One region of the Pseudomonas sp. GNP014 genome, then DNA from elsewhere that is predicted to be linked to it. Evidence: predicted binding sites of a transcription regulator. Region 1 holds the regulator's gene; each other region holds the start of a gene.

What was found. Region 1 encodes FliA, which starts transcription of late flagellar genes. Its sites were predicted from a motif close to CTAAAGTTTNNNNNNNNNNNGCCGNTAA; they were not measured.
Region 2: the regulator FliA is predicted to act here: its motif matches at 1,409-1,436, upstream of ACXX9E_RS00495 (methyl-accepting chemotaxis protein).
Region 3: the regulator FliA is predicted to act here: its motif matches at 2,342-2,369, upstream of ACXX9E_RS01130 (methyl-accepting chemotaxis protein).

What each region holds. Positions count from the first base shown of each region.
Region 1 covers NZ_JBTGUS010000001.1:3,002,702-3,007,365, reverse strand. Annotated here, with positions in the region: gene ACXX9E_RS13515 (protein phosphatase CheZ) at 1-623, opposite strand, end outside; gene ACXX9E_RS13510 (chemotaxis response regulator CheY) at 642-1,013, opposite strand; gene fliA (RNA polymerase sigma factor FliA) at 1,181-1,921, opposite strand; gene fleN (flagellar synthesis regulator FleN) at 1,918-2,748, opposite strand; gene flhF (flagellar biosynthesis GTPase FlhF) at 2,865-4,205, opposite strand; gene flhA (flagellar biosynthesis protein FlhA) at 4,217-4,664, opposite strand, start outside.
Region 2 covers NZ_JBTGUS010000001.1:108,277-112,940, forward strand. Annotated here, with positions in the region: gene ACXX9E_RS00485 (TMEM165/GDT1 family protein) at 1-311, shown strand, start outside; gene ACXX9E_RS00490 (M48 family metallopeptidase) at 393-1,208, opposite strand; gene ACXX9E_RS00495 (methyl-accepting chemotaxis protein) at 1,472-3,613, shown strand; gene ACXX9E_RS00500 (SOS response-associated peptidase) at 3,820-4,443, opposite strand; gene ACXX9E_RS00505 (putative signal transducing protein) at 4,480-4,664, opposite strand, start outside.
Region 3 covers NZ_JBTGUS010000001.1:235,936-240,599, forward strand. Annotated here, with positions in the region: gene ACXX9E_RS01125 (HvfA family oxazolone/thioamide-modified RiPP metallophore) at 176-583, shown strand; gene ACXX9E_RS01130 (methyl-accepting chemotaxis protein) at 643-2,268, opposite strand; tRNA gene ACXX9E_RS01135 (tRNA-Pro) at 2,433-2,509, opposite strand; tRNA gene ACXX9E_RS01140 (tRNA-Lys) at 2,607-2,682, opposite strand; tRNA gene ACXX9E_RS01145 (tRNA-Pro) at 2,688-2,764, opposite strand; tRNA gene ACXX9E_RS01150 (tRNA-Asn) at 2,774-2,849, opposite strand; gene clpB (ATP-dependent chaperone ClpB) at 3,148-4,664, opposite strand, start outside.

The DNA of each region.
Region 1 (4,664 bases):
TCCACCTGACTGGCCATGAGCACGAGTTTGAGCAAATTGCTTTCGACTTCGGTGACCAGTTGGGTCACGCGCTTGATCACCTGACCGGTCAGGTCCTGGTAATCCTGGGCCAGCAGGATGTCGTTGAGGTTGCTCGACACCGCACGGTTGTCCGTGCTGCTGCGCGACAGAAAACCGTCGACCCGACGCGCCAGTTCGCGGAACTCTTCAGCCCCGACCTCGCGACGCATGAAGCGACCCCAATCGGTGCTCAGGGCCTGGGCTTCGTCAGCCAGGCCATTGACCACCGGGGTGGCGCTTTCCACCAGATCCATGGTGCGGTTGGCCGCGGCTTCAGTCAGCTTGACCACATAGCCCAGGCGTTCGGTGGCGTCGGTGATTTGCGACACTTCCTCGGCCTGCGGCATGTGCGGATCAATCTGGAAGTTGACGATCGCACTGTGCAGTTCGCGCGTGAGCTTGCCCACTTCCTGATACAGGCCGCGGTCACGGGTCTGATTGAGCTCATGGATCAGTTGCACAGCGTCGCCGAACCTGCCTTTTTCAAGGCTCTCGACCAGTTCGACCGCGTGTTTTTTCAGGGTCGACTCGAAATCGCCCTGTGAAGATTCGTTATGCTCCATAGCTCCCCCGCGCGTTCATCAGCCGATGCGTTCGAAAATCTTCTCGATTTTTTCTTTCAGCGCCTGAGCCGTGAAAGGTTTGACCACGTAGCCGTTCACACCGGCCTGGGCCGCTTCGATGATCTGCTCACGCTTGGCTTCTGCCGTCACCATCAGCACCGGCAGGTGCTTGAGTTTTTCATCGGCACGCACGTGGCGCAGCAGGTCGATACCGGTCATGCCCGGCATGTTCCAGTCCGTTACCAGAAAGTCGATGCTTCCGCTGTTGAGCACCGGAATGGCAGTGGTGCCATCGTCGGCCTCGACGGTGTTGGTGAACCCCAGATCACGCAGCAGGTTCTTGATGATCCGCCGCATCGTTGAGAAGTCATCAACGATGAGGATTTTCATGTTCTTGTCCAATTCGACCTCCAAGCAGTCTTAAACGCGCCCAGCACCTGGACGCGCCATTTCAATCAATCCGGCGTAGCACTCGAAGACTGTCTGGAGCACAACAGAGCAAGACCGGTGCCGTTCATCACCGCACCAGCCTCGTTCGCAGTGTCCCCACACTGCCTTCAGCGCGCTCGCCACTCCCCCAAACGCCCCCGCAAGCGGGCCGCGCACTGGCTGTGTAACTGGCTGACCCGCGACTCACTGACGCCAAGGACTTCACCGATTTCCTTGAGGTTCAGCTCTTCGTCGTAGTACAGCGCCAACACCAGTCGCTCACGCTCCGGCAAATTGGCAATCGCGTCCGCCAGTGCGGCCTGGAAACGTTCATCTTCCAGATCGCGTGACGGCTCAAGATGAGCACTGGCGCCATCCTCGTGCAGCCCTTCGTGTTCGCCGTCCTGCAACAGGTCGTCGAAACTGAACAGGCGGCTGCCCAGGGTGTCATTCAAAATCCCGTAGTAATCGTCGAGACTCAATTGGAGTTCGGCCGCAACCTCGTGATCTTTAGCATCACGGCCGGTTTTAGCTTCAATTGCCCGAATTGCGTCGCTGACCATACGGGTGTTGCGGTGAACCGAGCGTGGCGCCCAGTCCCCTTTACGGACTTCATCGAGCATCGCGCCGCGGATTCGAATGCCCGCGTACGTTTCGAAACTGGCGCCTTTGCTGGCGTCGTATTTGGTCGAGACTTCGAGCAGACCGATCATGCCGGCCTGAATCAGGTCTTCGACCTGCACACTGGCCGGCAAGCGTGCCAGCAAGTGGTAGGCAATGCGTTTGACCAGTGGCGCGTAACGCTCGATCAACTCGTATTGCGCGTCGCGTGCCGACTTCTTGTAGTAATTCATACCGCTGGCGGTCATAGCACTGGTCCTGCCGTTTGCTGCACGAGGCGCTCGACGAAAAATTCCAGGTGGCCGCGCGGGTTCGCCGGCAGCGGCCAGGTGTCGACCTTCTGGGCGATGGCCTTGAACGCCAGGGCGCACTTGGAACGCGGAAAGGCTTCATAGACCGCACGCTGCTTCTGCACCGCCTTACGCACGCTTTCGTCGTAAGGCACGGCGCCGACGTATTGTAGGGCCACGTCAAGGAAGCGATCCGTGACCTTGGTCAACTTGGCGAACAGGTTGCGCCCTTCCTGCGGGCTCTGGGCCATGTTGGCCAGCACGCGGAAGCGGTTCATGCCGTAATCGCGGTTGAGCAGTTTGATAAGCGCGTAGGCGTCGGTAATGGACGTCGGCTCGTCGCAGACCACCAGCAACACTTCCTGCGCGGCGCGTACAAAACTGACTACCGAGTCACCAATACCCGCAGCGGTGTCGATCACCAGCACGTCGAGATTGTCGCCGATGTCGCTGAACGCCTGAATCAGGCCGGCGTGCTGCGCCGGGCTCAGGTGCACCATGCTCTGGGTGCCGGAAGCGGCCGGCACGATGCGGATCCCGCCGGGGCCCTGCAACAGGACGTCGCGCAGCTCGCAGCGGCCTTCGATCACGTCGGCCAAAGTACGTTTGGGGGTCAGTCCCAGCAGAACGTCGACGTTCGCCAGCCCCAGGTCGGCGTCCAGCAGCATGACCCGACGGCCAAGCTCTGCCAGCGCCAGAGACAAGTTCACTGACACGTTAGTCTTGCCGACGCCACCTTTGCCGCCGGTCACCGCGATCACCTGTACGGGATGCATGCTGCCCATGTTATTTCTTTACCTTGTCTTGCATAGACGGAGGCCACATTACTGGCTGCGCGTTCACAACCGGAACAATGCATGGCAGGCCATCGATGTAGGTACAAAAACTGTTCATGAATACCTCAGCCTACCTGCTTGGTCGGGCTGTGATAGATATCAGCGAACATGTCAGCCATGGCTTCTTCGCTGGGTTCTTCCTGCATTTGCACGCTGACGGCGCGGCTGACCAGTTGATGACGGCGCGGCAGATGCAGATCATCCGGAATCCGTGGGCCATCGGTCAGGTACGCGACCGGCAATTCATGACTGATCGCCAGGCTCAACACTTCGCCAAGGCTGGCCGTTTCATCCAGTTTAGTCAGGATGCACCCGGCAAGCCCGCAACGCTTGTAACTGTGATAAGCGGCGGTTAGAACCTGTTTCTGGCTGGTGGTTGCCAGCACCAGATAATTTTTTGAACGGATACCGCGCCCGGCCAGACTTTCCAGCTGCATGCGCAGGGCCGGATCGCTGGCTTGCAGGCCGGCAGTATCAATCAGCACCACGCGTTTGCGCAGCAACGGATCCAGCGCCTGCACCAGCGACTGGCCCGGATCAACGTGCGTCACCGGCACATTGAGAATCCGCCCGAGGGTCTTGAGCTGTTCCTGTGCACCGATGCGGAAGCTGTCCATGCTCACCAGCGCCACGTTGTGCGCGCCGTATTTGAGCACATAACGCGCGGCCAGTTTGGCCAGCGTGGTGGTCTTGCCCATGCCGGCCGGGCCGACCATCGCAATCACCCCGCCCTCTTCCAGCGGCTCGACTTCCGGCACGGCAATCATCCGCGCCAGATGCGCGAGCAACATGCGCCAGGCCTGACGCGGCTCTTCGATATCGGTGATCATCGACAGCAGATCGCGCGACAGCGGGCCGGACAGGCCGATGCGCTGCAGACGGCGATACAGATTGGCCTGCGCCGGGCGGCTGCCTTGCAGCTGATTCCAGGCCAGGGTGCCAAGCTGCACTTCCATCAGTTCGCGCAGGCTGTTCAATTCGAAGCGCATCGAGTCCAGCGCACGCGGGTCGACACCGCCGGAGGACTGCGCAGGTGCCGGGGCCGGACGCGCCGGAGCGGTGTAGGCCGGCTCGCTCAACGGTTCGGCAGCAGTCAGCGGCAGGCCGGCCGTCAACGGCAGCCCGGCGAACAACTGGCGATTGGTATTGCCGTCGGCTTCGCCACGCAGGCTCAGTTCGGCCTGGGCGGTGACGATGCGCGATTGGGTCTTGCGCAGCTCGTCTTCGAGTTCCATGTTCGGAACCCGAGGCGCCAGCGCCGACAATTTGTAATCCAGCGCCGCCGTCAGCTCGACGCCGCCGGCAATGCGGCGGTTGCCAATGATGGCGGCATCAGCGCCCAGCTCATCACGAACCAGCTTCATGGCCTGACGCATATCGGCGGCGAAAAAACGCTTAACTTGCATAAACCACTACCTCAGCCGTTGGGCCCTACTGTCGCAACGATGGTCACTTGCTTGTTGTCCGGAATTTCCTGGTAGGCCAGCACATGCAATCCAGGGACTGCCAGGCGACCAAAGCGCGAGAGCATCGCGCGTATCGGGCCGGCTACCAAGAGGATCACCGGCTGACCTTGCATTTCCTGACGCTGCGCCGCTTCGATCAACGAACGCTGCAGCTTCTCGGCCATGCTCGGCTCCAGCAGAACGCCCTCTTCCGAGCCTTGTCCTGCCTTCTGCAGACTATTGAGCAATATTTGTTCCAACCTTGGCTCCAGGGTGATCACAGGCAGCTCGGACTCAGTGCCTACAATGCTTTGGACGATGGCGCGAGAAACGCCAACCCGGACCGCAGCCACCAATGCGGCGGTATCTTGACTCTTGGCAGCGTTGTTGGCGATGGCTTCGGCGATGCTGCGGATATCG
Region 2 (4,664 bases), 2.9 Mb from region 1:
ACGATGAAACCAGCACCGCACGCAAGTTCGGGCCGTTTCTGACCACGCTGATTGCGTTTTTCCTCGCCGAAATGGGCGACAAGACTCAGGTCGCGACGGTGATGCTCGCCGCGCAATATCCGGAACTGTGGCTGGTGATTATCGGTACTACGGCGGGCATGTTGATTGCCAACGTGCCAGTGGTATTGGCGGGTAACTTTGCCGCGGACAAATTGCCGCTGACCTTGATCCGTCGCCTCGCGGCCTCGGCATTCATGATTCTGGCAATCGTGGCGGTGTACAAGGCGATGCAGAGCAGTGGCTGGGTTTAAAGCAGCTACAAGCTTCAAGCTTCAAGCAACGAGCTGCAAGCCAAGCGTGTCTGCTTTGACTTGCAGCTTGCAGCTTGCAGCTTACTGCTTACTACTGTTGTAAAGCGGCATGACCTTCGGAATCGCCGCCTGCAACGAGGCGATCCGGCTGGACGACGCCGGGTGCGTGCTCATGAACTCCGGCGGTGCGCCTTCCGAGGCCTTGCTCATCTTGTTCCACAGGGTGATCGCCGCGTTCGGGTTGTACCCGGCGCGGGCGGCCAGCTCGAGACCGATCAGGTCGGCTTCGTTTTCGTTGGCGCGGCTGTTGGGCAGGGTCATGCCGTAGTTGGCCACGGTGTCGGCCAGCGCCAGGCTGTCCTGACCAAGACCGAGCAGTGCACCCGCGCCTTGCTTGGCCATTTCAATGCCATAGGCCTTGGACATCGCTTCACGACCGTGCTCGCGCAAGGCGTGGGCGATTTCATGGCCCATGACCGCGGCGATTTCATCGTCGGTCAGTTTCAGGCTGTCGATCAGCCCGGTGTAGAAAATGATCTTGCCGCCCGGCCCACAGTTGGCGTTGAGCTCATCGCTCTTGATCAGATTGACTTCCCACTGCCACTGCGCCGCATCCGGACGGAAGTTCGGCGCCTGGGCGATCAGGCGGTTGGCAATCGCCTGCACCCGTTTGGCCTCCGGGCTGGTCTTGTCGAGCACACCTTTGCTGGACGCCTCGCCAACGGTCTTCTGATACGACTGGGCATACATCTGGTCGACCTCTTGCGAGGACAGCATGCTGAACATGTACTGCTTGCGCTCCACACCCACGGCGCCGCCGCTGGTGGTGTTGACCGACTGACAACCGGCCAGCAACAGCGCTGCGCTCAGTGCACTTACAACCAATGTCTTGTTCATTCAAAAGCTCCCTGAAAACCTGCCGCGTATCCTAGGCGGGTAATTGTATCGACGCCAGATACAACGGACGTGTTGCAGCGACTTTCAGATGTTTCCCACCAGCGCTGTCGTAAAAAATTCACAGCGACCGCCAAGTCCCGTGCAACTGCGTCGCGCACTGATCCATTTGCGACATCGGCTTTCAATTGCACCTGCTCGCACTCATGGCCCAATGCCGGCTGCCGATACAACAGCGCAGACGTCCTCTTGCGTGCGGAGCTCCCATGAAGTTCAAGTCGATCCAGTTTTCCGTCGCCGCCCTGGCCGGCGCCATCGTGCTCAGCGTGGTCGTTGCGCTGGTGCTGTATGCGCTGTTCTCCGGCGCCCGCACGCAAGAGATGGTGCAACAGCGCACCCAGACCCAGTTCGAGCAGGTCATCGAACAGCGCCTGACCTCGCTGGCGCAGACTCAGGTCAGCCAGATCCAGCGTGAACTCGAAGCGCCACTGTTGATTGCCGGCGGCCTGGTGCGGGTCAACGCCCTGCTCGGCACACCAGGTGCCGACGGCCAGCCACGTCTGACCGTCAGCCGCGAACAACTGATCAGCCTGATCAAAGAGAACGTTGAAAAGAACCCGAAAATTCTCGGCACCTACATCGGCTGGGAAAAAAACGCCCTCGACCACAATGACGCGGCCTACGTCGGCACCAGCGTGGTAGGGATCGACGCGGCCAACGGACGTTTCCTGCCGTGGTGGTTCCGCAACGATGACGGCACCCTCGGCCTGGACAAACTGGTGGACGTCGACGACCAGAAAACCCTGTCCACCGGCGTGCGCGCCAGCGAGTACTACCTGTGCTCGAAAGAAACCAAGAAATCCTGCGTGATCGATCCGGCGCCGTACAAAGTCGGCGACAAGATCGTCATGCTCGCCTCCTTTATTGAACCGATCATGCTCAACGGCGCGTTCCAGGGCATCGTTGGCGCTGACCTGTCGGTGAACTTCATCCAGGAAATGCTTCTGGGCGCCAACCAGAAACTCTACAGTGGCGCCGGACAAATGGCCCTGATCGGCGGCAATGGCCGGATCGTTGCCTACACCAAGGACCCAAGCAAATTCGGTGAGAAGGTCAGCGACATTCTCGACGCCGAACAGATCGCCAGCATGGCCAGTCTCAAGCGCGGCGAAGTCACCTATTCGGTGAACAAGGACAAGGGCCGCATCGAACTGTACCTGCCCTTCGGCATCGGCCAGACCGACGCACGCTGGACATTGATGCTGCAATTACCGCTCAACGCGGTGATGGCCGACCTGCAAAAACTGCAGGGCGATCTGGAGGCCCAGCGCAAATCCGACACCTTCGGCATGGCCATGGTCGGCCTGATCATCGCCGGCCTCGGCCTGCTGGTGATCTGGCTGGTCGGCCACGGCATCGCCCGACCGCTGAAACAAATGGTTGCGATGCTCAATGACATCGCCCAAGGCGAAGGCGATCTGACCCGACGTTTGACCAGCGATCGCAGCGATGAACTGGGTTCGATCGCCAAGGGCTTCAACACCTTCCTCGCCAAGTTGCAGGCAATGATCACCCAAGTGGTGACGTCAGTGCAGAGCGTCAGCGATTCCTCGGAACACACGGCTGATATCGCGATTCGCACCAACATCGGCATCCAGAAACAAATGGCCGAGATCGATCAGGTCGCCACGGCGGTGCAGGAAATGACCGCCACCGCGCAGGATGTCGCGCGCAATGCCACTCAGGCCGCACAAGCCGCCAGTCATGCGGATCAGGCAGCCAGTCAGGGCATGCAGATCGTGCGCGACACGTCCAATTCGATCGGCGTGTTGGCGCTGGAAATCGGCAAGGCTGTCGATGTGGTGCAGACCCTGGCCAAGGACAGCGAGAACATCAACGCCATCCTCACCGCCATTCGCGGCATCGCCGAGCAGACCAACCTGTTGGCGCTGAACGCCGCCATCGAAGCGGCGCGTGCCGGCGAGCAGGGTCGTGGTTTTGCCGTGGTGGCGGACGAGGTGCGCAATCTGGCGCAGAAGACCCAGAAAGCCACCGAAGAAATCCAGACCATGATCCAGCAATTGCAACAGGGCACCCGCGATGTGGTGCGGGTCATGGAAGACAGCCAGAACCGCACCGACGAAAGTGTGCAACACGCGGCGAAAGCCGCCGAGGCGCTGGAGACGATCACTCAGGCGGTGTCGGTGATCAACGACATGAATACGCAGATTGCCAGCGCGGCGGAAGAACAGAGCGCGGTGGCCGATGACATCAACCGTAACGTGATCAATATCGGTCAGGTGGCGAATGAAGTGGCGGGCGGTGCGGATGAGTCGAGTTCAGCGAGCGCGGATTTGACCAAACTGGCGGAGCAGCAGCGGCGGTTGATCAATCAGTTCAAGGTCTGAAAAGCCAAAAGGCCCTCACCCTAACCCTCTCCCAAAGGGAGAGGGGACTGACCGAGTTGTCTACCGTCATACATCGACCTGAAAAATCGTGGCGATTATGGATTCGGTGAAAAACCTTCCAGTCGGTGTATTCCGTCAATATCCCCCAATCAGTCCCCTCTCCCTCCGGGAGAGGGTTAGGGTGAGGGGCTTTTGATCTGCAGGCTTCAGCCCGGGGTCAGACACTCCGGCCCGTTGAGCTTGGGATCATTGATCAGATTCGCCAGCACCCGCTCGCGCAACGCCGCCGGTTCGCTGGCCAGCAACCCTTGCAACACATGCAAAGGCGTCTCGGGATCGAGCCACGCCGCCTGCCCGGCCTCATCGAGAATCAACGGCCGGCGCTGACTCGAGGCCGGCTGCGTAATCACTGCCGTGCTCAACCAGATCTGCTCCTGCACCGGATAGGCCTCCCAGATCGCCGCGAAAAACAGTGACGAGCCCTCCCCCGGCGTCAGCCAGAACGGCCGTTTGCGCTGGGTCCCGCGCCATTCATAGAAGCCGTTGGCCGGCAGCAGGCAACGGCGCTGGCGCAGGGCTTCACGAAACATCGGTTGTTCGGCCACGGTTTCCGCACGGGCGTGCGCCGGGGTTTTCGACAAGTCGGTCAGCCACGGCGGCGTCAGCCCCCAACGGGCGCGGGCCAGCGTGCGCTGGCCATCGGCTTCGGCCCGCAGCATCAACACCGAATCATTGGGAGAAATGTTCCACTGCGCCTGCTGATCGGCGGGAAAACCGGGCAGGGCCGCGAAATCGCGGTTCCAGCGAAACAGGGCATAACGTCCACACATGGGGCAACACGACTCAGAAAGAAAACGAACGTCAGCCTAACAGACCAGCGTCCCGGGGAAGCTCTCCGGTTCATCGCCGGGCAGCGGCAGCGCGGCATTGTACGCGGTGATCAGCTCGCGGGCGTATTCGGCCTGATCGTTATCGACCGACAGCCCCAGCAGACCGAAAATCGGCAACTCCCCCGTGCCGCCGAGCAAATCGCGGCCCACCAGATGCGCCT
Region 3 (4,664 bases), 2.8 Mb from region 1:
GAAAGATCTGTTTCGTACTGTATCCCCCCTCGTTTTCCCCACCTTCACTTACAAACTCCTCCGCTGCGCGACACAGGCGCGATACACCGCCACCGCTTAATGGCCACACCCGAGCGCACCCGCTCAGGCTTTTGCCCTTAACGTGTGGTTGCGTTGTGCAACCAGGAGAATGTAAATGTCCCGTACTTCGACCCTCGGTAAACAATCCATTGGCCTGATCGGCGCAGCCCTGGCTGGCGGCTTGATGCTGTCCGGCTCGGTATTTGCCGCCCAGCCATTGGCACAGGGCTACATGGTTGCCTCGGCGGAAACCTCGGTGAAAGCGCCAGAAGGCAAATGCGGTGAAGGCAAATGTGGCGATGCTTCGATGGCCAAGACTGACAGCGATGGTGACGGCAAGGTCTCGCGCGCCGAATTTCTGAAAGTCGCGCCGAAGTCCGACTTCGACAAGATCGACGCCAACCACGACGGCTTTATCGACGAGCAAGAGGCCTATAACAACGTGAAGGCCAACTTTGAAGCCAACGGCAAGAAAATGCCGAAAGGTCTGTTCGAACACCTGAAAGACCAAGACGGCGCCTGATCGGCAGAAAAAAGCCGCGCTTCTCCTGCGAGAAACGCGGCTTTTTTATGTGTGGTTGTTTACAGCTGGAAACGCCGCACCATGCCCTGCAAGGCGTTGGCCAGTTGCGACAATTCATGGCTGGAAGCACTGGTCTGGTCGGCGCCTGCGGCAGAACGTACCGACAAATCCCGAATATTCACCAGGTTGCGGTCCACTTCCCGCGCGACTTGCGCTTGTTCTTCGGCAGCGCTGGCAATGACCAGATTGCGCTCATGGATCTCGTGCACCGACGCGGTAATGGTTTGCAGCGCCTCACCGGCACGCTCAGCCAGCGCCAGCGTGGTCGTCGCCCGCGCGGTACTGGCCTGCATCGAATCCAGCGCCAGGCTCGAACCGCTGCGCATGCCCTGAACCATTTGCTCGATCTCCTGCGTCGATTGCTGCGTGCGATAGGCCAGCGCCCGCACTTCATCAGCGACCACAGCAAAGCCGCGCCCACTCTCACCGGCCCGTGCCGCTTCAATCGCCGCGTTGAGCGCCAGCAGGTTGGTCTGCTCGGCAATCGCCCGAATCACGTCCAGCACTTTGCCGATATCCTGCGATTGATTGGCCAGTGATTGCACCAGTTCGCCAGTCTGTTGCACATCGCTGGCCAGGGCGTTGATGGCCGTGGCGGTCTCACTGACGCGCACCTGCCCCAGATGCGCCGACTCGCTGGATTGACGGGTCGCGTCAGACGTCGACACCGCATTGCGTGCGACCTCTTCCACTGCGGCCGTCATCTGATTAACAGCCGTCGCGGCCTGTTCGATCTCGTTGTTCTGTTGTTGCAGCCCCTGCGTACTGTCGAGTGTCACTGCATTGAGTTCATCGGCAGCGGTCGCCAGTTGCGTAGCCGAGCCGCTGATGCCTTGCAGCGTCTCGCGCAGGTTTTGCTGCATGGTCGCCAGTGCCTTGAGCAAGCGACTGACTTCATCGTTGCCCTGGGTTTCGATCGGTCGGGTCAGATCACCCTGCGCGACACTTTCTGCTGCGCTCACGGCACTGCTCAGCGGGCGGACGATACTGCGAGTGAGCATCATCGCCAGTGCCACCGTGGCCAGCGCGGCCAACGCAATAAACAAACTGACAATCGTGCGCGAGTTTTCGTAGTGCGCAGCGGATTTCTGGCTTTCGGCGGCGACCTGTTTGGCGAACAGGTCCGCCAGGTCGTTGAGTTGTTTGCCGGAGCCATCGACGACGGTTTTCATGTCGACCAGCAACAATTTGGTCAACTCATCACGCTTGCCTTGCTCGGCGAGGGCAAAGGATTGAGCGATACCGCTGCGATACGCGGCGAAGGTCTTTTTGAATTGGTCATACAGCTGCTGGCCTTCCGGGGTGTCGACCAGTTTGTCGTAGGCGGCGATTTTCTCGCTCAGCTCCTTGTCGCGGGTGTCCATCTGGCTACGGTAGGTGGCGATATTGTTCGCGTCCTGATCCAACGCCATGCGCAACGAGATGGTGCGGATGCGCAGCATGATCTCGCGAATCTCGTCGCCGCCACGAATACTCGGCAGCCACTGATTTTCTACCGCGACCTCACTGTCGCGAATGCTCGACATCTGCCCCAGCGCAAATACGCCAAGCAATGCCACCAACACCGCGATCAGGGCGAATCCCAAGGCAGCCCGGGGAGCAATATTCAACTGACGAAGCAACATGACGAACGCCCTTATTCTTGTATTGGCCAGATTCAAGGGGCGAAAGCCATGGCAGTCCCCTCGTGTTAGCGGGCTATCGGCCAGTTGTACGATGACTTGAAAGGAATTGCCTTTTCGAGGGACAAAAAAAATCCCCGTATCTTTCGATACGAGGATTTTTAATATGGTCGGGGTAAGGGGATTCGAACTCCTGACATCCTGCTCCCAAAGCAGGCGCGCTACCGGACTGCGCTATACCCCGGTAAAAAAAAGGCGACCTTTCAAAGATCGCCTTCTTCGATCAGCGCTTTTGGCCTCTGATCTTAAGATTCGATCCCAGTGTTACCTGGTTTCAAAAATGGTGGGTCGTGTGGGATTCGAACCTACGACCAATTGGTTAAAAGCCAACTGCTCTACCAACTGAGCTAACGACCCAAAAATGGTCGGGGTAAGGGGATTCGAACTCCTGACATCCTGCTCCCAAAGCAGGCGCGCTACCGGACTGCGCTATACCCCGGTTTGAAATTGGCTCCGTGACCAGGACTCGAACCTGGGACCCAATGATTAACAGTCATTTGCTCTACCGACTGAGCTATCACGGAACTACATATTTCAATTTACAACTGTGAAACCTGAAGCTTCTCGACACCGTTTTCGCATCGCTGCGTTCGTGTGTCTGAGGCGCGCTATTCTACAACCTAGAACACCTCTGTCAACCCCCTAAATTGCTTTCAAGTTAATGATTTGCAACTTATTTCAGTTTTCAACCCAGAGGATTGAAACGCTGCCGGTGACTGACTGCGGGGCGCACTTTACAAGCCTTTTCCTTTGAGTTCAACAGCCTAACGAAAAAAAAGGCCCCACAATGTGGGGCCCTCCTTTTTTCCTTGGCGCTTTGGCTCAGTTGAAAACGATTTCGTCGTTCTCGACGGTGCCGGTCGCGGTTTCGCCAGGCATGAAGTGCCCCGAGAGGATCAATTGCGCCAGCGGGTTTTCGATCCAGCGCTGGATCGCCCGTTTCAAAGGACGTGCGCCGTAAACCGGGTCGTAACCGACGGCAATCAGCTTGTCCATTGCTTCCGGACTCAGTTCCAGCTTCAGCTCGCGCTCGGCCAGACGACTGCGTAGACGGCCCAGTTGGATCTCGGTAATGCCTGCGATCTGATCCCGCGCCAGAGGCTCGAAGATCACCACTTCGTCGACCCGGTTGATGAACTCCGGACGGAAGTGCGACGTCAGCGCATCCATCACCGCAGCACGCTGCGCCTCGCGATCACCGACCAGCTCCTGAATCTGCACAGAGCCCAGGTTAGAGGTCATGACGATAACCGTATTACGGAAGTCCACCGTGCGGCCATGGCTGTCGGTCAGACGACCGTCTTCGAGCACTTGCAGGAGGATGTTGAACACATCCGGGTGCGCCTTCTCGACCTCGTCCAGCAGGATCACCGAGTAAGGCTTGCGCCGTACCGCTTCGGTCAGGTAACCGCCCTCCTCGTAGCCGACGTAGCCCGGTGGTGCACCGATCAGACGAGCCACGGAATGTTTCTCCATGAACTCGGACATGTCGATCCGCACCATCGCCTCTTCAGTATCAAAGAGGAACTCGGCCAGCGCCTTGCACAGCTCGGTTTTACCGACACCGGTCGGGCCGAGGAACATGAACGAACCGCTCGGACGATTCGGGTCGGACAACCCGGCACGGGAACGCCGCACTGCGTTGGCCACCGCCACCACGGCTTCGTCCTGACCGATCACACGTTGGTGCAACAGGCTTTCCATCTTCATCAGCTTGTCGCGCTCGCCTTCGAGCATTTTCGATACCGGAATACCGGTCCACTTCGAAACGACTTCGGCGATTTCCTCTTCGGTCACCTTGCTGCGCAGCAACTGGTTTTCGCTCTTGCCGTGCTGGTCGACCATTTGCAGACTGCGCTCCAGGTCCGGGATCACCCCGTATTGCAGCTCGGCCATGCGATTGAGATCGCCTTTGCGGCGCGCGGCTTCCAGTTCCTGACGGGACTGTTCGATCTTCTGCTGAATCTGCGCAGAACCCTGCACCTCGGCTTTTTCCGAGTTCCAGATTTCTTCCAGGTCCGAGTACTCACGCTCGAGTCGGACAATTTCTTCCTGAAGTTTTTCCAGGCGCTTCATGGCCGCTTCATCGCTTTCTTTCTTCAGTGCCTGGGATTCGACCTTCAACTGAATCAGGCGCCGCTCAAGACGATCGAGCACTTCCGGCTTGGAGTCGATTTCCATGCGGATACGGCTGGCCGCTTCGTCGATCAGGTCGATGGCCTTGTCCGGCAGCTGCCGGTCAGTGATGTAGCGATGGCTGAGCTTGGCCGCCGCGATGATCGCGCCGTCGGTGATCGCGACCTTGTGGTGAACCTCATAACGCTCCTTGAGGCCACGCA